4 regions of the Brevibacillus sp. HB1.2 genome follow, and region 2 is predicted to be linked to each of the others. Evidence: riboswitches for the same ligand, from Rfam matches in the RefSeq annotation. Region 2 holds a riboswitch; each other region holds the start of a gene.
The links. Region 2 has a riboswitch for S-adenosylmethionine ahead of metH (methionine synthase). Riboswitches for the same ligand answer to the same signal wherever they lie in the genome.

Region 1 (7,124 bases), on a different contig from region 2:
AGCCGTATTTGGATACGAGGGTGAAGTCTGTTCGGATGCAGGAGCAAATTTACGTGATGGGCAGACAGGTTGAACTGAACTTTTTCCGGGAAGTAAACGGCGTTTTGGTGCGTGATCAGTATTATAAGGTCATGCTCGACGGGCAGACAGGAGAAATTATCGGGGCAAGGTTGACATTCCCGCATGAGCAGGATGCCTTCCCAGATGCGTCCAAGGTGATTTCAGCGGAAGAGGCGGCGCAGGTTTATCTTCAACATAAACGGCTCAGTCCCCGCTATCTATTCCCGCTTGAAAACAATAGGATTCAAGAGCAACCGCTCTTGGTCTATTCGGCAGAGATACTGAAGAGCAATGGGGATGTGGATGCCATTACGGGAGAATGGCTGCCATACGAATAAAGAGAGACACCAGGGGGAGACTCCTGGTGTTTTGTTTTGGCATAATGCCCTCCCAGAAATTGCATAGTAAAGCGTGAGGGGAGGGACAAACGTGGAAGGATTCGGAGAAAGCATGCTCGTCATCGGGCGCGTATGTACGATTATTCCTTTATTACTGCTGGTCACCTTGTTCATGGGCAAGCGCTCGAATGGAAAAAGGCACAGTCCCTCTGCAAAACCTGCAAGAAGTTACTGTGCCTTATATGGGAGCATAATGGTGAACTTGGTTCCTACTCGTGGCTTGCTTGATACATTGACCGTTCCGCCAATCGCATGAATGACATGATAGGAATACGTCAAACCAAGACCAGTTCCAGTTGTTTTCGTAGAAAAGTAAATCGTTCCAAGACGGCTGATCTGTCCTGCATCCATGCCGACACCGTTATCCTTGATGACCAACAGTGCTTTGTTTCGCTCGATGAGCAAGTCCAGGGAGACTTTTCCGTCCGAAATATCCGAGCACGCCTCGATGGCATTTTTGATGAAATTCACCAACACTTGCTTGAACTCGTCTGGATTGGCCTTGATCGTCACAGGTCTCTCAAAGTCTTGCAGCGTAAGCTCTACGTTGTGCATATTGGCAAAAGGGAGCATCACTTCGCGGATGGCATGCAGATGCTCGCTAACATTAATGATCTCATGTCGTTCCTTGAGCGGCTTGGAAATCGCAAGGTATTCGGTCAAAATGGCTTCTGTCCGTTGGATCTCGTCGAGACTGATGCGAATGTATTGATCGATTTTCACCAAATTTTCCGGGGATTCCTGTATTAATTTCAAAAAGCCTTTGACAGCTGTCAGCGGATTGCGAACCTCGTGTGCGAGCGATGCAGCAACATGGCTCATCGTCTGGATTTTTTCGTTTTGCGCGTGGCGAATAAACAGCTCCTTATCCGAAACACATTTGCTGAAAAGCGACATTAACAACCAGAGGCCGAAAAAGTTCTGAATAGGAATCACTATGGTGTAGTAAACGAGGTGTTGAGTTACATACGTGGGAAAAAAGTAATAAGTAGTCCCTAAAGCAACCGTAGAAAAAATCGCACTCGTCATAAAAAGATACAGTGTTTTCCGATAACTGGCTTTGTAGTGTCGATACAAAAAGAGTGACAAGACAAAATTGACTGTAAGGATCAGCAGCGCAACCCATGTTCCTTCTCCACCTAGGTAGTACCGATAAACCAAGGCTTCAATCAGAAGGAGCAAGGCAATCTCGATTCCGCCATAAACCAGTCCGAAAAGAATGATGACATGTCGGATATCAAAGAACATGCCATTGGTGACGCTCGGGGCGAAGGTCATCGCGAGAAACATGCAGGCTGAGCTGGTGAAGACAATAAAGGAACGGCTGTAGTTCCTCATTTTGTCACGGTAATAGATGTTGAAAAACACAAACGGGATAATGGCGAAAAACCATTGAAGAATAACTTCTTTTAATAGACTCATGTAGCATCCCCATCGCAAATATTTGCTAGGCTTGTATCAATCTACGATAATTCGACAAGACACAACAAAATCCCTCTCGTTGTTACAGAACAAACTGGAATATTTATCAAGAAAATTCTTTCGGTAAACCTAGTTGACAGATAGGTAATTGCCAGATTATATTCTGTATATACTTATACAAACGTTCCGAAAATAGAAACTACTCTTATCAAGAGATGGCTGAGGGAATGGCCCTATGAAGCCCGGCAACCTAGCACGAGAGATTGTGTTCTTTCGAGCCAAGGTGCTAACTCCAACAGGTAGAATACCTGACAGATAAGAGGCGAGAATCTTGTCGATTTTTGTCCTCTTTCTCTGTGAAAGAGGATTTTTTGCTTTTATCATTTGTTTTCAAAGAGAAAAAGGGGGAACATTTGCGATGAAAAAGAAACTGGGATTACTGACTTCACTTATTGTGGCTGCGTCCGTTCTCGTTACGGCATGCGGCGGAGGAACAAGCACCGGAACCGGTAGCACGAACCAGTCAGGTGGGGAGAACGCGAAGAGAATCGCATTAATCATGCGTCAAAACGTAGGAACGTTCTCCGCACAATACATCAATGGCGTGAAGACAGAGGTGGAGAAAAACGGCGGTGAGTTGACCGTATTCAACGCGGATACCGATCTGGCAAAAATGGCGTCCAACCTCGATGCGGCTGTGAACCAAAAGTTTGATGGCATTCTGATCGACCATGGTACGGCAGAAGCGTTGCAGCAGGGTACGCAAAAGGCCGTGGATAAAAAAATTCCGGTTGTCCTGTTTGATACAGACATCAACATTCCGGGTGTGCCAGTTGTGGCGCAGGATGACAACAAGTTGGCAGAGCTGAGCCTGGAGAAGCTGGCTGCAGATACAAATGGCAAAGGCAGCATCGTAAAAATTTGGGTAGCTGGCTTTGCGCCTATGGAAAAACGCCAAGTGACGTATGAAGCTTTCCAGAAGAAATACCCGGACATCAAAGAGATTGCTGCATTCGGTTCTGCTACCAATAATACGGCACTCGATACACAAACGCAGATGGAAGCGATCTTGAAAAAGTATCCCAACAAAGGCGACATCACAGCAGTATGGGCGGCATGGGATGAATTTGCCAAAGGGGCGACACGTGCCATCCAGCAAGCAGGCCGTACGGAAATCAAAGTATACTCCATCGATTTGAGCGATGAGGATCTGCAAATGATCCAGGCGGAAAACTCTCCTTGGACAGCGACGGCAGCGGTAGACCCATCCAATATCGGGCGCATCCATGCCCAAACCGTGTTCCAAAAAATCAAAGGCGAGCAAGTGCCAGACAACGTGAAGCTGAATCCAGTGCTGGTGAAACAGGAAGACCTGCCGAAGGATAAGAAAGTAACGATGGGCGACCTGTCCCAATACGTACAAGATTGGGGCAAGTAAGAACCAAATTGGCTTTTCCCGTTGATCTGTATCCGTCAACGGGATTTTTCCTTATAGAGGTTGGAACACGCAGGTAAACAGGAGGTGTGAAAAATGTCCACATTGCAGATGAAAGGGATGGCGAAGCAGTTTTCTGGGGTTCCTGCCCTGCGATCCGTCGATTTTGAGGTGCGCGCTGGAGAGGTTCATGCACTTCTCGGTGCTAATGGTGCGGGAAAGAGTACCCTGATGAAAATTCTCACGGGAGCGTATCAGGCAGATGGAGGTACGATCACCATCGATGGACAGGCCGTGTCGATTCAATCTCCGCAGGACGCCAAAGCACAGGGCATTCAATGTGTATATCAGGAAGTGGACACCGCCTTGATCCCGTATTTGAGCGTTGCTGAAAACATATTGGCGGGCCAGCTCGTCCAGGCGAAAACCAAGGGACTAATCAACTGGCAGAGCTTGTACAACGAATCGGAGCAGATTTTAAAAAACTTCGGCTTCTCTATTCCGGTGAGGATGCTCGTCGAAGAATGTACGCTGTCGGAAAAGCAATTGATTTTGATTGCACGGGCTACCGTTCAAAAGGCGAAGTACGTCATTTTCGATGAACCGACGGCGCCGTTGAGCACAAAGGAGAGCGAACGGCTGTTTCAAATCATTGCGCAGTTGAAAAATGCTGGAGTCGGGATCATTTATATCTCCCACAGGTTGCCGGAAATCTTTGAAATCTGTGATCGGATCACCATCATGCGCGATGGACAACATGTCGTGACCACAGACACGGCGAAGACCAATATGGACGAAGTGATCGCGAACATGCTGGGCAAAAGCTTTGACGAGGAGTTCCCGAAGATGGAAGTGCCGATTGGCGAAACGATTTTTGAGGCGGCAGGTGTGGCTGGTGGCAAAGTACGAGGAGTCGACCTGCGAGTTCACGAGGGAGAGATCGTGGGTGTCGTCGGTCTGGTTGGGGCAGGGAAGACTGAGCTCGCCCGATTGCTCTTCGGTGCGGATGAGGCAAAGGCCGGTGCCATTCGATTGCATGGAACACGTATCCAACTACGCTCGCCAAAAGACGCCGTCGATGCAGGGATCGTACTCGTCCCGGAGGAAAGGCGAAAAGAAGGAATTTTCGTAGAGGAGTCGGTACAGAACAACCTGTCTGTCGCCTCGTTGAAAAAGAAGTCCTGGCTCGGTTTTATCAAAAGAGGGACGGAAGCGGCTAACGCAAGAGAGCTGGTGCAGCGCCTTGGTGTAAAAACAGCCGATATCAAGCAGCTGGTCGGTTTTCTCAGCGGCGGAAACCAGCAAAAAGTCGCTATCGGCAAATGGCTGGATACAAACGCTCACCTCTTTATGTTTGACGAGCCGACAAAAGGGGTGGATATCGGCGCGAAAAGCGATATTTACCGTCTGATCGGAAATCTCGCTGAGCAGAAAAAGGGCGTTCTGTATTTCTCCTGTGAGTTTCAGGAAGTCATCGGAATCGCAGACCGGATTCTCGTCATGTTCGAGGGCAAAATCGTGAAGGAATTGAGTCGCGAGGAAGCAACACAAGAGCTGATTATGTACTACGCAAGCGGAGGTGAATAACGTGGCAGATAAAAAGTTTAGCTTATTTGATTTTGTTTATAAATACGGAACGGTTGCCGTCATTGTCATTGTCATGTTGTTATTCAGTTTGACCAACCCGTATTTCTTCACGTACGACAACTTGACGGACATTCTTCGCTCCATCTCGATTGTGACATTTGTCGCAATTGGCGTTACGTTCTCGCTGATTGTCGGAGGCTTTGACTTGTCTGTAGGATCGACAGTTTCATTGACCACAGTCGTTTCTGCTTCGATGATGGTTTGGTACGAACAAGGAGTCTTTACGACACTGGTGGTTCCGATTGTACTCAGCTTGCTCGTCGGGCTGGTCAACGCCTTCCTGGTCGTGAAAATCCGCATTCCTGATTTGCTGGCTACGCTGGCGATGCTCTACATCGTCAACGGTATTCATATGACGTATTCCCAAGGCTACTCGATCTACGCAAACATGCCGATGCAGGACGGCTCACAGGCTCCGGGAAAATTCCAGGAATGGTTCCTCTGGCTGGGCCAAGGAGAAATTCTCTCTGTACCGGTTCCCGTTATCCTGACCTTTTTACTTGTCGCGATCACGCATGTGTACTTGACCTATACGAGACAGGGACGGATGCTGTACATGACAGGCGGCAATTTGGAAGCAGCTCGTCTGTCGGGGATTCCTGTGAATCGCTATCGTACCTTGGCTTATGTGCTCTCCGCTCTTTTTGCAGGCTTGGGTGGGATGCTCTTGGCAGCGCGGATCGGTACCGGGCAGGTGAGTAGTGGCGGCTCCATGCTGATGGATGCAGTAGCGGCTGCTTTCGTAGGATTCTCCGTATTCGGTGCAGGAAAGCCAAACGTATTCGGTACATTTGTGGGAGCCATCCTGATCGGGGTGCTGCTCAACGGCATGACGATGCTCAATCTGCCGTATTACGCTTACGATATTATTAAGGGGACGGTTTTGGCGCTTGCCCTGGCTGTGACCTATTATCAACTGCGCAGAAAACGAAACGCTTAGAATCGTAACGTTCTTCTTGCTTTTCTCTCATCATTTTCTCATCTTCCTATTATTCCCTTCTCTTTTTTGAAGCTTAGTATTGGTCTTACTCAAGTGAGACCAATGCGAAAGCAAATTCAAATAAAGAGAAGGGATGTTGTTTTTATGCGTATACTCGTTGTGCCTTCGGGCTTTAAGGAAAGTTTAGATGCCGAGCAAGCAGCGGAGTGCATGAAAGAAGGAATTCTGCGCGTACTCCCGCTCTCCCAAGTACAGACACTGCCGATGGTGGACGGAGGAGAAGGCTTTACAAAGGCGATTGTGAAAATTTCGAATGGCTCGATTATCGATAAGGAAGTAACTGGCCCTGTAGGAGAAAAGGTTCCTTCTCATTTCGGGATATTCGGATCAAAGACGACAGGTCAAACGGCTGTGATTGAGATGGCGGCAGCAGCAGGATTGCGACTGGTTCCAAGAAGCTTGCGTGATCCGCGCAAAACGACGACACATGGCGTCGGTGAATTGATCAAAGCGGCGCTGGACATGGGGGTAGATCGTATTTTGCTAGGCTGCGGCGATTCCGGTACTTCCGATGGCGGGGCAGGCATGGCGCAAGCACTTGGCGCGAAATTTTTGGATGCAAGTGGTCAAGAAATCCGTATTGAAGGCGGAATCTCGCTGGCAAAAGTAACGAAAATCGATGTTTCCGGCATGGACAAAAGACTCAAGCAGGTGCAAATCGATGTGGCTTGCAATTGGTTTAACAAGCTGTGTGGGGAAAACGGAGTCGCTCGCGTGTTTGGCCCGCAAAAGGGAGCAACACCGGAGCAAGTGGTTGAGCTGGAAGAAGCACTCGAACAATTCGCGGCTATCATCGAGCGAGACTTCGGTATCGACGTCAGAGAGATGCCGGGCAGTGGTGCATCGGGTGGCTTGGGTACCGGTCTGCATGCGCTGACGGGTGCGAATCTGTATCCACGCTACGACATCATCATGAAGTACATTGATTTGGATCGGATGCTTCAAGAGACAGACCTTGTGTTTACGGCGGAAGGCAGCATTGATTTTCAAACACCGCGAGGAAAAATTCCTGTGGAAGTGGCAAAGCGAGCGAAAAAGCATGCCCTGCCGGTAGTGGCTTTGGTGGGGACTGTTGGCAAAGGTGCCCGACTCAATTATGAGCACGGAATTGATGCGTACACGAGTATTTTGCCGATGCCGTCTACGTTGGAGGAAGCGTTCA
Region 2 (7,124 bases):
AATCCCTTCTCTCCCCGTTTCATTTATCTTTACTACTTTCCTTACACTTCAAAAATAGACGGACCTGCGTTGAAATAACGTGCTTCAGGATGTGCAAATACCATCGCCGATACGGAAGCTTCTGGCTCCATCATGAATCCCTCTGTCAGCTGAACGCCGATATCCTCTGGACGCAACAGACGGAACAACTGCGCCTGATCTTCCAGGTTCGGGCAAGCAGGGTAACCGAAGGAGACACGAATGCCCTGATATCTAGCACCAAAGCGCTCGAGCATCGTCATCTCAACCGGATCAGGAATGCCCCACACGTCGCGCATGACGTGGTGAATTCGCTCTGCAAATGCCTCTGCCAGCTCCAATGCCAAGGATTGGAGGACATGAGAGCGCAAGTAGTCACCACGCTCTTTTAGCTCTGTAGATTTTTCGCGAATCCCTCCCCCAGCCGTTACGGTCAGGAATCCGACATAATCCATTTCCTTGCTCTCCACTGGTCGCAAGAAGTCGGACAGGCAAAGATGAGGTTCTTCCAGCTGACGCGGGAACGAGAAGCGCTCCAGCAGCTTGCTGTGGTCTTTTGGATCATAAACCAAAATATCGTTGCCATCTGACTGAGCCGGGAAGAACTGATACACGCCGTGTGTCGTAATGGTTCCTTTTTGCTTCGCTTCATTTAATAGCTCTTCCACAATGCCGTACAGTTCCAGTACCTTCTCGTCGCCTGCCTCTATCAATCTATCTACATTTCCGCGAACACCGAGGTGTTTTCCGAGGAGCATCCGCAGGTTCAAATACGGTTGCAGATGGCTGAGCGGGTATTGTCGCAGAACATGTCGTTCACAATCTGGTGGCAGGTGGATCGGAACCGTTCTGCTGACGGCTGAGCGAGCTGGCAAAGGTGCTTTTTTCTCCTCGATAACAGGTTGAGCCGTTGCAACTGCTTCCAGGAGATGTTGCTGTTCCTCTACCAAGCGATCACGTTCTTCCGGATTTTGCAGACGATTTACGAGATCCAGACCATCCATGGCATCTTTTGCGTATAAAACAATTCCACGGTATTCCGGTGCGATCCGGTTCGATGTGAACTTGCGCGTCAACGCCGCACCGCCAACCATCATCGGGATATCAATGCCTGCATCACGCAGGTCTTGTGCTGTAATGACCATTTGCTGTGCGGATTTTACCAAGAGTCCAGACAGACCGATGGCATCCGGCTTTTCTTCTCTGCATGCGGCAATCAGTTGCTCTGGTGGTACCTTGATCCCCAGGTTCACGACATTGTAGCCATTGTTTGACAAAATAATTTCCACGAGGTTTTTTCCGATGTCGTGCACATCGCCTTTGACGGTCGCCAGCAAGATTTTCCCCTTTGCAGCGGCATCGCTTTTTTCCATGAATGGCTCCAGAAACGATACGGATGCCTTCATGACTTCTGCACTTTGCAATACTTCTGCCACGATCAACTGGTTGCCGTTGAACAGGCGACCAACCTCTTCCATCCCAGACATCAGCGGACCGTTGATGATCTCGAGCGGTGTGTATTTATCCAGAGCCAGCTTTAGGTCTTCCACCAGGCCATCCTTGGAGCCTTCGACTACATAACGGGCCAAGCGTTCTTCGAGCGTTAACGAGGAGACTTCCACACTGACTTCCTTTTTCTTTTGGCGATAAAATTCGGTAAAGGCCGCCAATGTCTCATCATTTGTCTCGAATAGAAGAGCTTCTGCCAGCTTTCTCTCGTCTTCTGGAATCGAAGCGTAGCGCTCCAGCTTTTCCGTGTTGACGATGGCGTAATCAAGCCCTGCGAGAGTTGTGTGGTACAAGAAGACCGCATTCAGTACTTCCCGACCCGCAGGAGGCAAGCCGAAGGAAACGTTACTGACACCTAGGATCGTCTTGCAAGCAGGCATTACCTGTTTAATCAAACGAATTCCTTCTACGGTTTCCTTGGCAGAGCCGATGTATTGTTCATCCCCTGTCCCTACTGGAAAGACGAGTGGATCGAATATAATATCCTGTGGCTTTATGCCATACTGGTTGACAAGAATGTCGTACGAGCGTTGCGCGACCTCCAGCTTCTTTTCGCGAGTGATAGCCATACCCGCTTCCTCAATCGTTCCAACGACAACGGAGGCACCGAACTTGTGAATAAGTGGAACCACTTCCTCAAATCGCTCCAAGCCGTCTTCCAAGTTAATCGAGTTGAGGATGGCCTTCCCTTGCGAATAGCGAAGTCCCAGCTCCATGACCTTGGCATCTGTCGAATCGATCATGAGGGGCGCTTTTACTTTTTTCACGATGAACTGTAGGAATTTTTCCATATCTTCGTATTCATCACGGTCGGGGTCAGCCAAGCATATATCGATGACATGTGCGCCGCGCTTCACTTGTGCTCGGGCAATATCAGATGCTTCTTCATAATGACCAGCTGCAATCATTTCACGGAATTTTTTGGAACCGATGACATTGGTCCTCTCCCCTACTAGCAAGGGACGATTGTCATCTTCGACGTAAACAACCTCGATCCCGGAGACTGCGCTCAGCGGTTCCACAGCTGCACTGCGCGGCTTGCAGTCTTTCAATGCTTCTGCCATCGCTTGAATATGGTCAGGCGTTGTTCCGCAGCAACCGCCAGCGACGTTTATCCAGCCCTGATCAGCGAATGCCCGCATTTTCGAAGCAAGTCCCTGTGGCGTTTCATGGTAATGGCCGTTCTCGTCTGGCAAGCCTGCGTTCGGATAACAGCTAACCGCACATTGGGCAATTCCTGACAGTGTCCGCAGATGATCACGCATAAACTCTGGTCCTGTCGCACAATTCAGACCAATGGAGACTGGCTGTAAATGCTCTAAGGAGATGTAAAACGCCTCGATGTTTTGGCCAGCCAGCGTTGTGCCCATCGGCTCAATCGTACCTGACAGCATCACCGGGAGCTCCTGTCCAAGCTCTTCAAAAGCTTTGCGAATCCCGATTCCGCCAGCCTTGACGTTTAACGTGTCTTGCGAGGTTTCCAATAGAAGAACATCGGAGCCGCCAAGAATCAGACCTTTTGCCTGACGATAATACGCCTCGACCAGTTCTTCGAAAGTGACACCGCCTGTCAACGCAAGGGTTTTGGTCGTAGGTCCCATTGCACCTGCTACAAAACGCGGCCACTCCTCCGTAGAATAGGCATCCACCGCTTCTCTGGCCAAGCGGGCTGCGGCTATATTGATCTCAAGGTCTTTTTCTGGCACATCGTACTCAGCCAAAACGATGGAAGCAGCACCAAATGTATTTGTCTCGACGATGTCTGCGCCCGCCGCTAAATATTTCTCGTGAATGGAACGGATCACATCTGGTCTGGTCAGGTTCAGGAGTTCATTACAGCCATCATAGGCTTCACCGCCGAAATCATCAGCAGTCAGGTTTGCCTGTTGAAGCATGGTGCCCATTGCACCGTCCAGAATCAGAATTTTCCGGGAAAGTTGTTCGCGAAAAGTTGGTTTCATTGACGTGCCCCTTTTCTACCTTGCATCGGCTTATTCTCCGTAATTGGGTAAATAAAAAAATCCTCTTCTTTGAAAGAAGAGGATTTGTCAGCAGATACGAAAACGCCTGAGACATCCTCTTATCTTTCAAAGCACGTAGCTTTGCTGGAATTGGCACCGGATTTTTACCGGTTGCCGAGGCTTCATCAGGCCAGTCCCTCTGCCTCTCTGGATAAGAGTCGTACACTTGTCATTTAGTTGTTTTGCGAAATGTCTTGAATGTTTGCAAGTATCTTAACACCACCTTTGTCTCCCCGTCAATTGTGAATTGTCTATTTTTTACTGAGCCTCTCCTCTTACGCGCCCATTTTTGCCTAAGCTGGGCATCCGCCCAGTCCAATATCCGCATTCGTGTATAGACTGGAGTATAACGGAAAGGAGGGGAAACAAAGATGAGTACATCATTCTGCGGAAACGGATTCTTCGGTGACTGCTTCGCAATCGTGCTCGTGCTGTTTATCCTGTTGGTAATTATTGGGTGTTCGTGTGACGACTGTTAGATAAGTGTTTAAAAAAGGCTATCCCAAAAGCCATCAGGAATGGCTGCGGGATAGCCTTTTTTTCTTGTTATTTGGTGATGATCTTGCCTGTCACGGCATCCAGAGTAATATATTTGAGCGCCAGCTTTTCGTCACTCCACGGCACATACGCCAGCTTTGGTTGAGCTAATTTTTGCCCATCCACATCTCTCCTCAAATAGACCAGCTTTAAAGGCATGACGCGTAAATACGCCTCAACAGCCTTGTCTTTCGAGACGATCTCGTCGGATGCTGGAAGCTCCACCAACTCGTGCGTCTCTCTGTAGTTTTCAAACTTTGTCACTTTGCCAGAAGACGGATCGACTGTTACTGAATAAGCCGCTTTTTGCCCGCGATCCTGTACTGGAATGCCATCCTTGCTCATGAGATATCTGAATTCCCATTCGCCCGATGACACAGGATTCGTTTCGCCTGGCTGTATGACTTGTGCCAATTGCACTTCTTTTATGCCTGGATCAACGTATTTAGGCAGAAAGGCAAGTGCAGCCTCTTCCGCTTGCTCGCGTTTGACAGTCACTGCTGTATCGGAACGAGGTGTTCCCAGCCCGACGACACTGCCTGTTTCTGCAAGGACTTCTACGCCGATATACTTGTCATTTTTATCATTCCAGACGTATTCCTTGCGTCCGTCACGGTTACTCTCTCTATAGGTCGAGTCATCCACTTGTATGCCGAATTCCGCTTGAAGCAACGCTTTTGCCTCATCCTTGGAGCGAACCTTGACGTATTCCTTTGGAGATTCGATCGGATGGGCTTCCTTCGTATTCAACTGATCATAAGCAAGCCCGTTATCTCCCGTTCCATACACCGTCTTGCCATTTGTCGCGTCGATATACCACTCCTGACCATCTTCACGTCCTCTTTGCATGAAGGAAACAGCTGGTGTGTACTCCAGAATGGGCTGCCACATATCCCCTTGTTTTGATTGTGGCTGTATTCTCGGATTCTGCACGTACCGAAGCTTCATATGCTCGCTCAGCTCTTTGATGGCTACCTCTTCTGACACAGCAGTCGATACATCCGGGTACTGCGACGGCTCAAATGATTCGAGGTCCTTACTGAAATATTCGAGGTGGCCAGAGTCGGTTGTTTCGATGCTTATTTCATCAGACAACACCGGCATCCCGTTATAGTATCTCAGGTACAATCCCGGATGGTTGGCGTCCAACAACCGATAGTTCTCGCTATCAGCCCCGAGCAGCTTGTTCAGGAACTGTCGCTCTTGCTCCAATGCTTTTGCTCCTTCTGCTCTTTTCTGGCTCGCTGCTTCCTTTTCATCCTTCAACAGAAGGCTATACCATTCCAATGCTTGACCATTGCCAGTGATCACAAGAGAAACTTTATGCCCCTCTTTGTTCGTTTTCCCCAAGATGAATGACATGCCATCGTGGTTCTTTTCTTTATCCAAAAGAAGAAGGGAGGGGTTCAAATCGGGCACGGTATCTGTCAGCTTGGTGAAAAAAGCTTGTTCACTCGTATTCAATCGCCCGAAAAACGCGACTTGCTCACGTTCGTCAATTCCAACCGACAATACGTCGAACGGAACGGGCTGGCCGTTTTCCATACGTTGATAATTCACGCTCATCCATGGGCCTTTTACCTTATACTCGTCCGTATAGATCTGAGTCTCGACGAGCTGATAGGTCTTACTTTCCTCCCCCAAAAAAGCTTGAAGAAATGCGCTTGCTGCTTTCTCCGCAGTCTTGGCTGATGGCAATTTCTCTTCCTTCTGTTCTGTCCGATCACCGTTGATTGTAAAGCTCTCAATTTGTCCTGTCTGTATATCATAAGCAACATTGGCACGCGCATTATCGCCTTCCAGTAACATTAAGTCGCTGATTCCATGGCTTGTACGATCCACCCTGATTGTCATCTTGCTCAAAGCTGGGATCACCTTTTTCAATGGTAAAACAGCCTCTTCCGGCGACACCTTTACGTTGTTCTGATCGGCCTCCGTTTTCTTTTTATCCCTTGCAGTCGTTGCGACCGCATTCGTTACATTTTTTCCACTGGGCATCTGTGAAAACCAACCTTGTTGCTGCAAGCCCACGGCTGTTACCGCCAAGCAAGCTACCAAGGAGCCAGCCATGAATATCCTGTTCCGATTCTTGTGTTTATCTCGTGCAATCGCATCTCTGATCCGCGATTCCATTTCTTTTGTAAACCTCACTTCCTCCACAGATTTCTCACTTGCACTCCGTACCACTTCGCGAATTTGCTTATCTACATCCATTCCAATCCCTCCTTTTCACACAATGCCTTAAAATGTTTTCGGGCCCGTGACAATTGGGTTCGTACGGCATCTTCTGAAATATCCAACACTTGCGCAATCTCTCTTATCGACAAATCTTCATAGTAATGAAGTACCATGACTTTTCGGTACAGCGGCGAGAGCTTCATCACCTGCTCCGCTACCTGTACCTTGCTCATTCGTCCGATGACTGCCGCTTCAACGTTTGCGGTGTCGGCCTTCTCCGGGGGTGCTTCCTCTTTGGAGAGGTATGTAGAAAAAATCTGGCGAAAGGACCACGAACGCAAATATTTGCGGGACTCGTTGATCGCAATTCGGTAAAGCCACGTTTTTACGCTACTCTGATGGCGGAACTGATCCAGACCCCGATACGCCTTCAGGAACACTTCCTGGGTAATGTCTTCCGCGATTCCCCGATCCTTGACGATCAAGTAGGCGAGCTGCACGATGTTGTCTCCGTACTCGCTCATGAGTCTCGTCAGCTTCTCCTCGTTGGTCAGTTGCAGCGTCCAGTCCGCTTCGCTACTTTTGGCACTTGCATTCACGCGCTGTTCACCTCCTTGTTTCGTGTTGATATGTATTTGATCCAGCTGGCTTATTTTTGTGACAAGATTATCCAATTGTTTTATCAATCATCCTTTTCCCTGCTTCCACTGCTGCACTCCGTTGCGTTGCTTTCATTGTCAGAGCACATTGCTTTTGCTATCATGAGGCTTATTGTAGAGCGAAAGGAACGAGATGACATGGCTGACTTGCAAGCACGTGAAAAAGACAAATTTCTGTCCTGTTTAGAGACCATAAAAGAAC
Region 3 (7,124 bases), on a different contig from region 2:
CCTACCCTGACTGAGTTGAAGAAAGAAAAGAAGGCGGTCAAGGTAATGGGGACGACTTTGTTAAAAGAAAATGGAACGTACGCAGGCTCGATAGAACCGCGGGATACCATTCTTTTGCAAACGCTGCTCCATGAAAAACAAGGGGAACTGTCCGTCACCATCCCGATTAAAGAGCCGAACGAACACAATCAAATTGTGAAAGACAGGATCAGTTTTTTTATCAAGGGCGTCCAAAAAAAAGTGAAAACATCCTATCAGAACGGTCGGTTTCATTTTGACGTTCATTTCAAATTGCGAGTGTCCATATCGGAGCGAATGTTTCCGTACGACATGAAAAAGGACTACAAAAAGATGGAGCGAATGATCAGTGACGAGTTACAGAAGGATTACACGAAGTTAATCAAGAAATGCCAGGAAATCGGTGTAGACCCATTTGGGTTTGGTCTCTATGCGCGTGCCTATGAATATAAGGAATACAAAAAGGTAGAGGATGATTGGACGAAAGCCTTTTCCAATGCCACTGTTGAAATCAAGCCTGACGTATCGATTAAGGGAAATGGCGTCATAAAGTGAAGGGTGAAAGACAAAACCCCCTGGCAATCAGTAAATGCCAAGGGGTTCGTTATTAATAGATTGCTTCCCAGCCTGCAGGAGTGACGAACAGGCGAATCGCTTTGATTTTGCGGTCGTCCATCAGGGTGAAGTAGTGGCGGTAGTTCGGCGGTACGGAGATCAGATCGCCTGGCTCCAGCTCGACGTCGAAGTAGCGATCATCTTTGCCTTTGATGGCGAAAATACCGTGACCATCGACGCAGAAGCGGCACTCATCGTCTGTGTGGTGATGCTCGCCCTTGAATTTCACCAACAGCTCGTCGAGGTTAGGCGTTTTGTCAGAGAGGACGATGATGTCCGCTGTCAAGTAACCGCGACGTTGGCTGATCGCATCGATTTCTGACTTGAAGGTGTCGAGAATCTCTTGTTTTTCCTCGTCTGTCGGGCTGTAGTTATCACGGTGCTTTGGATCAAGGCGATCCACGCCCCATTTTTCGTAAATGATCTCTTGGGTGTCCAGGAAGGAGACAACTTCCTCGGGTGCTGAGATGTACTCATTGTTGTCGTGAAAACGAATTTGTGCCATCGTTTATTCCTCCTTAATTGGTGGTTGTAGTGGACACGACTGCTTGGCGTAATTGCAGCCAGCGGGCGTGATACTCGAATAGGAATTCAAAAGCTTCCAGGTGGCGCTTGGCCTCGAAGTCATTGCCGCCCCACGTGTAGATACCGTGGTTACGGATGAGTACGCCGGGAACTTCTGGTGTGATCACTTTTTCAATTTCGGTAGCCAAGGTCGGAATATCGGCAAAGTTCTCAACAATCGGAACAGTAATGCGCGCGTTTTCTTCCCAGATTCCGAGTCCCTTGATCAGCTCTTGTCCTTGAATGGAGAAGGCTCGTTGTCCAAAGTACAGCTCGGAAATGAGGTTGTTCCACACGGTATGGACGTGGAAGCAAGCACCCGCCTTCGGGAACGATTTGTAGACGACGGCGTGGATGAGCGTTTCCGCGGAAGGCTTGAGCGTAGTTTCATCCACCGGACGCGAGTCTTGATCTACGACCAGATAATCTTCGGGGGACAGCTTGGTTTTGTCTTTGCCGCTTGCGGTTACGGCAAATTGCAAGGGATCGTTTTGTATTTTAATAGAGAGATTGCCGCTGGTGCCGGGAAACCAATCCCGGCGGGCAAATGTCAGCTTGGCGTCATCCAGACGGCGAAAGGCATCCAGACGTTGTTCGAGTGTTGCAGTCATGAATTAGACGACCTCCTGTTGGACTTGCTGTAAAATGCGAATCACATCGTGGAATGTGGCAAACTTGCTATGCGACAATTGCAGCTCTTCCGCCTTGTCAGCGAGGAAGTGACGGGCAATCACATAGTCAGCGATTTTGGCTCCAGCCAAATCAGTGATAGAGTCGCCGATGACGATGCGGAAATGGGTTGCTGGATCGTACCGGCGGATGATTGTCGTCTTGCACATGCCGCAGCCGTTCGTGCAATGCTCATCGCACGCGTTGGGCCACGTAATGGTGATGCGCTCTCCGCTGAAATCACTGCCATTGCAGTAGATCGGTACATCGGTAAGATCGAAGGGTGCCAGGATAGGCTCCAGGAAAAAGTCGATGCCGCCACTCGTGATCAACAGCTCAATGCCTTCTTCGCGGCAATAGCTCACGAATTCAGCAAATCCCGGGCGAATCGTCGCTTCTTGGACAATGAAATCGATAATGTCCTGGCGCAAGGAGGAGGGCAAGAGTTGAAACAGCTTGCCTACCCCTTCTTGAACGCTTATTTTTTGCGAAAGGATTTGCTCCGTCAAGGCTTCCCACTCAGGGGGAGCAAACTTGCGGACAATCGCTACAATGTTGTCTTTTTCGGTAATCGTTCCGTCGAAATCGCAGAACAGGACGAGCTTCTTGCTCATCGTGCACCACCCCACTTTTCCAGGGCGATCGCCAGTTCTTGCGATTCTGCGGCAGCCTCTTCCAGTGTTCGGCCTGCGGTGACAGCCTCAATCGCGGCGACGAATGCTTTCGCTCCTGCGGTTGCTCCACCGGGATGACCGTGGATTCCACCACCTGCATTGACAATTTGATCCAGACCGAAGTCTTGATAAAGCTGTGGAACCAGCCCAGGATGAATGCCGGCAGATGGAACCGGGAAGGATCGGCGCACACCATTCAGTGGGTCGGTCAAGTGCTTGGCGAGCTGTAACGCTTCTGTCTTGTCCAAGGCGACGTTGCCATATGGAGATGGGAAGAGTACCAAATCTGCACCAGCTACGCGCATCAAGGTTCCGAGCAGAAGCGGGGTGGCGATACCGTAGTCAGGTGATGGATAGTAAGCGCCTGCCAATGCTGGATGCGCCATGATCGGTACGCGTACATCGGGATCGGCTGCCAAACGGTGCAGGGCATCGAATCCAAAGGCCAGCACATTGAACAAGAGGCAGTCAGCACCTGCATCTACCGCACGTTTCGCTTTTTCGTTCAGCTCATGCACTGGTCCAGTCAGGTTGGCTGCATAAAGGACGGGCTTGCCTGTTTCGGCTTCTGTCTCCTGGGCGATTTGCTTGAACGCTTTGATCCGTTCGATAAAAGGAGCGCGATCATCTGCAAAGAAGATTTCGTCATCTTTCACGAGATCGACTCCGCCCAAGGCTTGTGCCCGGAATTGCGTCTTCAGGTCATCAAAAGGAAGGCCCAGGCACGATTTGAAAATGCTCATCAAGAGCGGACGGTTATGTGCCCCTGAACGTTCGCGCAGACCATCAATGCCGAACTTCGGTCCAGGAAAAGCCTGAAGGAATGAGTCAGGGAAAACGATGTCGACGAGCTTAATTTTGCCATCCATAGACAGTTTGCCGAATATTCCGGTCAACAAGGATGGAATGTCTGCTGTAAAATTGCGGGTCGGATAGCTGACGGTAATCAAACCGCGTGTTTCTCCGTTTTCCAGTGTCGCAAGCGGTGTCGCACTCACGGCTTCACCCAGATACGGCGCTAGCTCAGCTTGCTTGGCAAGCGGCAGGTCCGTCCAGGAACCGACTGTCATGCCGACAGCAATGGCTTGCGCTTTCTTGTTCAAGTCTTTCGCTTGTGTGAGATAGGTGACGAGGATACGTTGTTCACTCATGGTACGTCTCATCCTCCTTGAATGATTAAAAAAAGCCTCCCCATTGAGCGGGGAGGCGGTTGTCGACTATGAAAGCGTCTCGTCTCCTCTCATCTCTCGGGTCAGTAGCCGAAACAAGCCAAAGAGGCTCTATCTCGACTCTTATCCGTTGGAATTAGCACCGTTTCGCTATCCAAGGTACGCATCATCCGCGTACGATTCATGGTATAGCGCCGGTTGCCGGGCATCATAGGGCCAGTCCCTCAGCCAGCTCGCGATAAGAGTTATTCGTTTCCCCCATGATATGACGTTCATTGTCAGGAGTCAATCCTTGTTTTTGCAGAGAATGTGCAGCAGGTTAGAAGAAAAATGAGACGAAGGTGAAACTATTTGGCACTTCCTTCGTGGTAAGGGATGAAGGGGTGTGAACGGCTTGGGAAAGTAGGTCTGGAGGATGTGTACCGGCTGCATGTAAACGATATGTACCGCTATCTTTTCTGGCTGACACGAGATGAGAGGCTGGCAGAGGATCTGACACAGGAAACCTTTTGTCGCGCCTACTCTTCCTTGGACGACTACCGTGGGGAAAAAGTACGGCCTTGGCTGTTCAAAACGGAGTGCGAATCTACGGAGCCGTCCTCACCGGACCTACCAAAGAACTGCTGAAGCTCAAGGCCGAAAAGTCGATAACAGCAGCGTTTCTAGGCAAGAAAGACTGGTGGAATTTGGAGCGACCTGCGGCATTGGGAACACAATACAGCTACTGATAGCAAGGTGCGAATTTTTGCACAAAAGGGTGTTGACATCGTGGAAGCGTTGGTTGTATGATTCAAACTAAATCAAAAACCGAATACGTTTTGGATACCTTATCCAGAGAAGGTGGAGGGACTGGCCCGATGATACCCGGCAACCGACATGACGCCATTCAGACGCGAGGAAGCGACTGATTGACAGGCGACATGCACGGTGCTAATTCCTGCAGAAACAAAAGTAGTCTGGAAGATAAGGGGGACATCAACACGGTTCTTACACGTGACGACAGCGACCTCTTTTCTTCGGGAAAAGAGGTCTTTTTATTGCTCCAGGTACTCAAACAAAACAAGTAGAGATAGAGGAAAAATACGTAGAGGGGAGTTTTGGAATCATGGCATATCGCGCATTGACTGAACAGGAAGCAGTGGAGTACGTAAAAGGAATACCGGGTCTTTTTAGCGAAGGAGCAGAGCTGACCAGCCGTGAAATCGGGGATGGCAATCTCAATCTGGTTTTTGACATTCAGGAGCTGGCAACCGGTAAGAGCGTCATTGTCAAACAAGCACTGCCTTTTGCCCGCGTCGTGGGAGAATCTTGGCCACTTACGATTGATCGGGCTCGTATCGAGAGCGAGGCACTCCGCATTCAGCACAAATACGTTCCAGACTTGGTGCCGCAGGTGTATCATTTCGATGGGGAACTTGCGTTGACTGTCATGGAAAACGTCGGGGACCACATCATTATGCGCAAAGGTCTGATCGAAGGAAAGCGGTACCCACTATTCGCGAAGCAAATTGGTCGTTTTCTCGCGCAAACCTTGTTCTTCACCTCCGATCTGGGCGCGCATCCGTACGATAAAAAAGCGCTAGTCGGAACATTCATAAATCCAGAATTATGCAAAATCACGGAAGATCTCGTCTTTACCGATCCGTATGAAAATGCGCCTACCAACGACTTCAACCCGTTGATTCGCCGGGAAGTCGAGGCGATCTGGAACAACAGGCCGCTGAAGCTGGAAATCGCCAAGCTGAAATACGATTTCCTTACGCGCTCGGAAGCGCTGCTGCATGGTGACTTGCATACGGGAAGTATTTTCATCACGGAAAACAGCTTGAAAGCAATCGATCCAGAGTTCGCTTACTACGGTCCAATCGGTTTTGACATCGGGGCGGTCATTGCCAATCTATTGCTCAACTACGCAGGACAGCACGGTTTGCAAAAAGATCAAGGAGAACGGGAAGCGTACCGCGAATACTTACTGGAAACGGTCGAGGATGTCTGGAATGAATTCGTTTCGCAATTCGTTCAGCTCTGGCACAAGCAAGCCAAAGAGCGCAGCGCCCATGTCGAGGGACTGTGGCAAAGCTACGTGAAGCGCTTGATTCAGGATACAGCAGGCTATGCCGGATGCAAAATCTTGCGCCGTGTCATCGGCTTGGCAGGCGTAGCGGACCTGAATGCCATTGAAGACGACCAGACTCGCGCAGAAGCAGAGCGTCTGGCTCTCTCGATTGGAGAAGCGCTGATTCTCGGTCGCGGCGGCATCGACGAATCGACAGATATCACGGACATCGTACGCACTGTGACCGAACGTTACTATCAGGAGGCTACAACAGTATGACAACCAGCACTCAATTGGCACCTGTTAAGTGGGAGAATGACGCATTGGTCTTGCTTGACCAGACGCGTCTGCCAGTAGAAACGATCTATTTGAACTTGACTACCTCCGAGCAAGTATGGGGTTCCATTCGTCGCTTGGAAGTACGAGGCGCACCGGCGATTGGCATGGCGGCGGCTTACGGGCTCTACCTTGGTATTCGTGGCAGTGAAGCGAGTAACTACGACGAGTTTTGGCAGGAACTGAACCAGCAGGCAGACTACCTGGGCTCTTCCCGTCCGACAGCCGTGAATCTGTTCTGGGCGTTGGATCGCATCAAAGCTCGTGTTGAAAAAGAAAGCGGAGCGTCGATTGCCGAGTTGAAGGCGGCTGTGCTCGATGAAGCACTGACGATTCAAAAGGAAGACGCTGAAGTATGCCGGACCATTGGAGAGCATCTGCTCTCTCTGTTGCATGACGGTATGGGAATTCTCACGCACTGTAATCCAGGCGCATTGGCTACAGCAGCGTACGGTACGGCTACCGCTCCATTTTATTTGGCAAAGGAACGCGGCTGGAACCTGAAGGTGTACGCGGACGAAACCCGTCCTGTCCTGCAAGGCGCTCGTCTTACTGCATTCGAATTGCAGCAAGCAGGGATTGATGTGACGCTGATCTGCGATAACATGGCGGCGATGGTTATGTCCCAAGGGAAAGTAGAGGCTGTCATCGTGGGTACAGACCGCGTAGCAGCGAATGGCGATGTCGCCAACAAAATCGGCACGTATGGGGTAGCAGTATTGGCAAAAGCTCATGGCATTCCTTTTTACGTGGCAGCTCCCTTGTCCTCCGTCGATCTAGATACACCGACAGGCGCAGATATTCCGATTGAAGAGCGTCCAGCTGAGGAAATTACCCATGGCTTGGGCAAACAGGTAGCTCCAGACGATATCAAGGTGTACAATCCTGCGTTCGATGTAACGCCTGCGAAGTACATTACAGCGATCGTCACGGAGACAGGTATTTTCAAGCCGGAAGAGATCGGCAATAGCAAACCATAAAAGAATGATTGATAAGCGTTCGCCCTGCTGTTGCTGGCGGGCG
Region 4 (7,124 bases), on a different contig from region 2:
CCTTTGTCGGTGACATCATGATGTCCGGGAATGTAGAGAAAACCTTACTCGCAAACAGCTATGACTACCCATTCAAGCATGTAAGCTCACTCTTTTTGCAAGATGATATCACGATTGCCAATTTGGAGACGCCGATCACTGCCACAGGTGTTGCCGCACAGAACAAGGCGTATGTCTACAAGTCATCGCCACTTGCTGTTCCTGCCATGAAAAACGCAGGGATTGATGTGGTGAATCTCGCCAATAATCACTCCATGGATCAAGGAGTTCCGGGATTGCTCGATACCTTTGACGCTTTGGACAAGAACCGGATTGAATACGTCGGCGCCGGAAAGGATGCCAACCGTGCCTATTCCCCTGTATTCATAGAAAAGAACGGCATCAAGATCGCGATTCTCGGCTTCAGCAGGGTCATTCCCGAAACAAGCTGGTTTGCAGGGGATTCCCAGCCAGGTATGGCCGCTTCCTATGATCCTACGCTAGCAGTGAAAGCGATCCAAAATGCGAACAACCAAGCGGATCTCGTCGTGGTGATTGCGCACTGGGGAAAGGAACGCTCCGATTATCCTGTCGATCATCAAGAAGAGTTGTCTCGTGCCTACATCGATGCTGGTGCAGATTTGATTGTCGGCGGTCATCCCCACGTACTTCAAGGCTTTGAACGATACAATGACAAATGGATTGCGTATAGTCTCGGCAATTTCATTTTCACACGATCAAGCGAACCCAAGACTTGGGAAACGATGGTTCTGCAAGCAAGCTGTACGAAAAGCGGTGATTGTGAGCTGACGATGCTTCCGTTTCACGCAGAATTGGGACAAGCTGTACCCATGAATGAAAGCAACGGCGCTGCCCTGCTAAAACGTATTGAATCCATTTCTGAGAGTGTAGACATACAAAGTGACGGGCGTGTACAGCCGCGCGCAAAAGCGGTGGAGATTGCCCCCTGACAAAAGAAGCCGTGTTTCCAGGTAACTAGAAATACGGCTTTTCTTCTTATTTTTCCTCTTACTTACGTAGATTCGATAATGGGGAAGCAGCGAATTTCTAAGCCAAAATCATTTTTCAATAGGGACTCGTGCTCTTTACTGATTCCTGTCACGATCAAACCTGCACGCAATACGCCCCCCAAGTCGAATTGGACTTTTAGTTTATGCACGTTGACTCCTGCTTGCTGAAGGAAATACAAGACACGATCTGGCGTAGCAGTATGACATGAGCCCTCTAGATAACACAGGACGCGTTCCTCCGAATCCACCGTGACTCCTGCTTTGTCAGCCGTTTTTTCTTTCCAAGTAGGATGAGGTGTGAATGGCTGTGTCAATAAATAGGCCAAATCCTCTACGACTGCACTTGCTGTAGGGAGCTCTCCTGCCCCTCTTCCTGTAAACAACAAGTCTCCCACGATGTTGCCCGATAGCTGCACAGCATTAAACGCGTCGTGGATTTGCGCCAACGGATGGCTCAGCGGAAGCATGGTTGGTTCAACAGATAGGCGAATTCCTTGTTCAGCTTGATAGGCCTGCGCGATGAGCTTGATCCGGTACCCCAGCTCACTCGCAATCCGAATGTGACCCGCTGATAAATCTGAAATCCCTTTACGAACAACATCTGCTAGCGGCAGCGATTCTCCATAAACAAGCTGTGCCAGGATGTACAACTTGTACATAGCGTCAAAGCCTTCTACATCCGAACGAGGGTCTGCTTCCGCATAGCCCAACTCCTGCGCTTGCTTGAGCACCTCCTGATAAGAGAGCTGTTCTGCTTCCATTTTCGTCAAAATGAAGTTCGTTGTTCCGTTGAGAATACCGCGAACACCTTGGATATCGTTCGTGCGAAGGAACTGCCGGAGCACGCTCAAGATCGGGATGCCCCCTGCCACACTCGCTTCATAGGCCAGATGTACTTGATGCTGATTTGCCAAATCGACTAGCTCTGTTCCTTTTTTCGCCAGAAGTTCTTTGTTGGCAGTTACTACATGGCAGCCCTTTTCGATCAAAGCACGGACGTAGTCATAGGTAGGTTCTACACCGCCCATGACCTCCACCACGATATCCACATCGCTTCTCAATACTTCCTCAAAGTCAGTTGTCAGTAAAGCCGGGTCGACATGAACCGCCCGCTCTTTTTCCGAGTCACGCACCAAGGCCTTGACGATCTCAATTCGTTTTCCCAGACGAGAAGCCAGCTTCTCCTGTTGCGAACGGATCGTTTTGATTACGCCTCCACCCACTGTTCCCAATCCCAATAATCCCACGCGTACCACTTCTGCACTCATCCTGACCACCCCATACCCCGAATTTTAGATAAAAAGAAAAGCCATCTTCGATAAGAAGAAGGCTTGTTAGTAGCTAATGCTCCCCCTCCTTATCTCCCAGGACGTATATGTCCTGCAGGAATTGGCACCTTGTCACAAAATATGCGTGACGGTTGCCGGGCTTCATCGGGCCAGTCCCTCCACCTCTCTGGATAAAGAAAATATGAAATTGAAAAAAACCTTCTTCGCTAAGAAGAAGGTTCATCTACTAATAGAGTAACCCGCTTCTTATCTTTCGAGACGAAACGTCTCGCAGGAATTGGCACCTTGTCGCAATATGCAACGGTTGCCGGGCTTCATAGGGCCAGACCCTCCACCTCTCTGGATAAGAACTATTTATGCTGTTGAGCTTTATTCTAAGAAATTCCAAGGCAAGCGTCAACAAAATTCTTTCTTTTCTGATTGTAAGCTGATTTGTCAAGGCTTTCAGTTGGGAGTGAACAGGCTTTCTACCTCTTCCATACTGCAGCAAGTGCAATGAAACACACCCTCCTGACCTTCCTCAGGCAGCTCTTTTTCCTCGACATATCCGCACCATTGGCAAATGAAAAGTTGAATCATCGCACGCCCTCCTCTTCTTTTATCCTGCCCAAAATAAAAAGAACATTTTCCGCTCGACCGTGACGATCGTTAGAAAATGCCAGAAAAAGAGGGACGCACTTGTCCACGCGCTGTTTTTCGCAAGCCATCTCTAACACCTCCCTATCTCCCGTAGGTCTATCAGTGTTGTCGAAACAGGCAGGTCTCCTGACTATGGGTTCATCGTCTAGCGTCGCCTTCCCCGTCTATTTTGATAGACCAGTGGCTTGTTGGACGCTGACTCCCCTCTTACAGTGGCGGGACCGTGTCGGATTTGCACCGAGCTTCCCTATTATCCTTGTGGCGAATGTTACGCCCGAAGGAACCTGTTTCCACCTATGAAATTGTCTTTTCTCACTACTCTCCTCAAATTTTACCTTATTCTTCCTTGTTTAGCGAACATTGTTCGTGGGTCAGTAGCCATTCCTTTCGCCACAAGCCACCCGAATAGCCTGTTAGACTCCCGTTTGCTCCTATAATTCTATGGCATGGCACAATGATGTTCAGCCGATTTTTTCCGTTGGCATTCCCGACAGCCCTCACCGCATTTTCCTTCCCAATCAACGCGGCTAGCTCCGTATACGTAATCTTGTGCGCATAGGGAATGGTGGTCAATGTGTGCCAGACTGATTTCTGAAAGTCTGTCCCTTTCATCCACAGGGAAACAGAAAAGGACTGTCTCTTGCCGGAAAAATATTCGTCCAGCTGTTGCCAGCAAACGAGGAGAGGCTCGTGGCAATTGTCTTCATGTTCAAGCAAAATGGGTTCGTCCCGATCTGTGAATAGGATAGAACATACCCCGTCTTCTGTCCCACTGATTTCCAAGACACCGAGGGGCGATGCATAATCGATTGTCTGTATCCTTTCCATACGAGACCTACCCTAAATACCGCTCTCTCAAAATGGTACTGTGGTGAGCTTCATGTCCTGCAATCACATAAGCCAACGTCCTTGCAGATAGCTTGTTTCCGTTGGCAATTCCTGTACGCAACCACGCTTCTGGAGAGATTCCTCGGACTTGCGCGATAGTCGAAGCACGTACAGCCTTATACTCTTCCAATAAATCAGAGAGGTCTCGTAGCTGAAAACACCCGTGTTCGACAAAAGCATTCTCATCAAAACCGATGAGGGGTGTCTGGTCTCCTCTCGCGATTCTCAGTAAGCGATAGCTCATGATGCGTTCTGTATCGACGAGATGACCCAAAACCTCTTTTAACGTCCATTTGCCTAGTGCATACCGATAATCAATTTGCTCAGGCGCAAGTGACGAAAATAGCGCGACTTGCCTCTCTCCTTGTTGCGTAAGGATCGTTAGCAGCTCCCCCTCCGGTACAAGCCCAATATAATAGTCAAAATAAGCGGCGTATTCATCGCGCTTTGGTCGTCTGAGCATGTATTTCCCTCCCCTTCATTTTGGATAGACAAATGATGTCTCCATTATTCGTTATGTAATCCTTCAAACAATAGGACCCTTGCCGGGGCTGCATCCGTGCCGATCAGCTTGAGTGGTGCAGCTACCAGAAAATAATCGCCTGGGGGGACCTCCGCTAGCCGCAAGCCTTCCACGACAATGACGCCCGCTGCAAACAGTTTTTTATGGGTGGGGTGCCCTTCCTGACTGCGTTCGATTCCAAGTGCATCGGTTCCAATGCCCCGTACCCCCAGCTCACTTACATATTCTGCACCTTCCTCTGACAGAAAGATGAATTCAAAAGAGAACGCCTCTTCAAAAGAGTTTTTCGTTTTAAACAGGACAAAATCTCCTCGCTCAAGATCGAAGCTCTCCAAGTCGGAGCGAGTGATCCTGTCCTCTACCGCTGTGAGATCGAGAACCTTGCAACTGCCCACTAGCTTCTCCAATGAAATACTCTCAAATGTATCGCCAGCATTCACCATGTGCAGGGGAGCATCTACATGGGTACCAGAATGAAGGTCCATATCGATTCTCGATTCTGTTACATAGCCATTGGTAGCGGTACGTATTTTCGGCTGCTTTTCCGGCTTGTTTTTATACACCGTCATTCCTTCGTACACGGTGGCGGTTACATCATACATTTTCATCCCAAATGCCCTCCCCTTTACTTACCGTTTTTTATGATCCGCAGGAAAAACGATTCCCATCTGTCTTCTTACTTCATCCATGACCTGCATGGTCGTTTTGGAGACATCATGTGAATTCGTTGTAGATTGTCTTGCCCCTATCCTTGCCAAGTGTAGGAACTCCCTAATTTCATAATGCATGGTCTTCGGGGTCTGCGGCCTTGTCACTTGCTCGATTCGTCCGTCTCTATAACGAATGTCCACTTCTTTGAGATGGTTGATTCGATCGATCACCATCGTGGCGTCCTCCCCTTGGATTTCTGCTGGCTGATAGGAGGTCGTAATTTTCGAAAAGCTAATGATTGCATCCATCTCTCGATACTTCAAAAGAATGCTGCCTTCCCCGTCCACTCCAGAATCAAGCACAATTCCTTCTGCCTTGATGTCGTCTGGTCTGCCAAAAAGGATGAGTAACGGATAAAGACAATAGATTCCGATGTCCATCAAGGCTCCGTTTGAAAAAGCAGGATCAAAAGCACGTAAAACCTTCCCTTCGCGATAGGCGTCATAGCGCGAAGAATATTGGCAATTGCTAGCAATATAGCGTCGTACTTTTCCAAGCTTGTGCAGGTTGTCTTGTATCGCAAAAAAATTGGGCAACAGCGTAGATTTGACAGCCTCCATGAGCAGCACGTCATTTCTTTTCGCTGCTTCGATCATTTCTTCTACCTCAATTGCATTGGAAGCCAGTGGCTTTTCACACAATACGTGTAGCCCCGCGTCCATGCACTGGATCGCTTGTTCCGCGTGGCAGGAGTTGGGGCTCGCGATATAGACCGCGTCCATATTTTTGCTTGCAGCCATTTCTTCTAGGCTGTTATAGGCGAATGGTGCATGGTACTTGTCAGCGAATTCCTTGGCGCGTTCGATGGTACGTGAATAAACAGCCTGAAGAGAAAATCCTTCAACTTCTTGACCAGCCTGGATAAATTCCTCGGTGATCCAGTTCGTTCCGATTACGCCAAATCGCATCTCATCCGCTCCCTTTTCTTTTGGTCTATCTCGTTGCAGTGACCGGCACTCGTTCTTCGACCTTATCCAGCCACCACACGAATCCGTCCGCAGCCAGCAATTGCTCTGCGGCCTTCGGTCCAAATGAGCCAGCTTCGTACGTAAAGAGCGGCACCAAATTCTCAGCGAAGGCTTCCAAAATCGGTGTCACCCACTCCCAAGACAGCCGGACCTCATCCCAATGCGCAAAGTAGGTGGAATCCCCTCGGAGTGCATCGAACAAGAGCAGCTCGTACGCTTCTGGCACGTCTTTTGTCCCCGCACTGAAATCTACCGTCACCGGCTCAATCTTACCGCTATTTGTCGGATTCTTACTATTTACCTGCAAGGCAATACCTTCGTTCGGATTCACGCTAATGATCAACAAATTTGGCGATGTTGTTTCATTTTGCTCCTGATATAGCTTTTCGTGCGGATTTTTGAACTCAATGACGATCCTGGTTGATTTCTCTTGCAGTCTTTTTCCCGTACGAATATAAAAAGGTACCCCTTGCCAAAACGGGTCATCAATCCAGACACGAGTGGCAATATACGTTTCTGTCATCGAAACTGGATCGACACCAGGCTCGTCCCTGTAGCTAGCCACAGGTGTTCCTTGAATATGTCCTGCACTATACTGACCGCGAATCACGTGGGTGCGGACTTCTTCTTTCTTCATCGGACGCACGGCCGCCATCACCTTGCGCTTTTCTTCGCGGATATGGGCGGAAGTGATTCGCTTCGGAAGCTGCATGGCGATAATCATGAGCATTTGCAGCATGTGATTTTGGAGCATGTCGCGCAGTGCACCGGCTGGCTCGTAATATCCCGCCCGATCCTCGACGCCGACCGTTTCATTCGCCGTAATTTGCACGTTGGCGATGTACTGGTTGTTCCAAAGAGCCTGGAAGACCGGATTCGCAAATTCGAGAGCCTCAAGGTTTTGAACCATCGGTTTTCCCAAGTAATGGTCAATGCGATATATTTCTTCTTCCAAAAATGCTTTCCCCAGCTTTTCATTCAATTCTTCGGCAGATTGCAAATCATGCCCAAACGGTTTTTCAATGATCAGACGCTTCCAGCCTGTCGTTGAACCCAGTCCACTGACCTTAACATTGGTTGCAATTCCCTCGAAATA

Region 1: another riboswitch for S-adenosylmethionine. It lies ahead of HPY28_RS18580 (sugar ABC transporter substrate-binding protein); the one in region 2 lies ahead of metH (methionine synthase).
Region 3: another riboswitch for S-adenosylmethionine. It lies ahead of mtnK (S-methyl-5-thioribose kinase); the one in region 2 lies ahead of metH (methionine synthase).
Region 4: another riboswitch for S-adenosylmethionine. It lies ahead of HPY28_RS06355 (homoserine dehydrogenase); the one in region 2 lies ahead of metH (methionine synthase).

The regions. Positions count from the first base shown of each region.
Region 1 is NZ_JABMIU010000008.1:33,476-40,599, reverse strand. It holds gene HPY28_RS18590 (hypothetical protein) at 1-398, shown strand, start outside; gene HPY28_RS18585 (ATP-binding protein) at 627-1,880, opposite strand; SAM riboswitch class I at 2,083-2,202, shown strand; gene HPY28_RS18580 (sugar ABC transporter substrate-binding protein) at 2,299-3,318, shown strand; gene HPY28_RS18575 (sugar ABC transporter ATP-binding protein) at 3,412-4,902, shown strand; gene HPY28_RS18570 (ABC transporter permease) at 4,904-5,902, shown strand; gene HPY28_RS18565 (glycerate kinase family protein) at 6,047-7,124, shown strand, end outside.
Region 2 is NZ_JABMIU010000001.1:922,459-929,582, forward strand. It holds gene metH (methionine synthase) at 42-3,488, opposite strand; SAM riboswitch class I at 3,605-3,706, opposite strand; gene HPY28_RS04305 (YjcZ family sporulation protein) at 3,920-4,027, shown strand; gene HPY28_RS04310 (YcdB/YcdC domain-containing protein) at 4,095-6,299, opposite strand; gene HPY28_RS04315 (sigma-70 family RNA polymerase sigma factor) at 6,290-6,862, opposite strand; gene HPY28_RS04320 (hypothetical protein) at 6,878-7,124, shown strand, end outside.
Region 3 is NZ_JABMIU010000011.1:158,415-165,538, reverse strand. It holds gene HPY28_RS22390 (Ger(x)C family spore germination protein) at 1-573, shown strand, start outside; gene HPY28_RS22385 (1,2-dihydroxy-3-keto-5-methylthiopentene dioxygenase) at 626-1,138, opposite strand; gene HPY28_RS22380 (methylthioribulose 1-phosphate dehydratase) at 1,152-1,808, opposite strand; gene HPY28_RS22375 (2-hydroxy-3-keto-5-methylthiopentenyl-1-phosphate phosphatase) at 1,812-2,480, opposite strand; gene HPY28_RS22370 (2,3-diketo-5-methylthiopentyl-1-phosphate enolase) at 2,477-3,691, opposite strand; SAM riboswitch class I at 3,778-3,954, opposite strand; gene HPY28_RS22365 (sigma factor) at 4,085-4,336, shown strand; gene HPY28_RS22360 (anti sigma factor C-terminal domain-containing protein) at 4,270-4,437, shown strand; SAM riboswitch class I at 4,534-4,679, shown strand; gene mtnK (S-methyl-5-thioribose kinase) at 4,815-6,044, shown strand; gene mtnA (S-methyl-5-thioribose-1-phosphate isomerase) at 6,041-7,081, shown strand.
Region 4 is NZ_JABMIU010000002.1:303,291-310,414, forward strand. It holds gene HPY28_RS06350 (CapA family protein) at 1-950, shown strand, start outside; gene HPY28_RS06355 (homoserine dehydrogenase) at 1,013-2,278, opposite strand; SAM riboswitch class I at 2,365-2,476, opposite strand; SAM riboswitch class I at 2,543-2,649, opposite strand; gene HPY28_RS30685 (hypothetical protein) at 2,744-2,878, opposite strand; cobalamin riboswitch at 3,038-3,241, opposite strand; gene HPY28_RS06360 (methylated-DNA--[protein]-cysteine S-methyltransferase) at 3,275-3,766, opposite strand; gene HPY28_RS06365 (DinB family protein) at 3,774-4,289, opposite strand; gene HPY28_RS06370 (cyclase family protein) at 4,334-4,957, opposite strand; gene HPY28_RS06375 (Gfo/Idh/MocA family protein) at 4,979-5,968, opposite strand; gene zwf (glucose-6-phosphate dehydrogenase) at 5,994-7,124, opposite strand, start outside.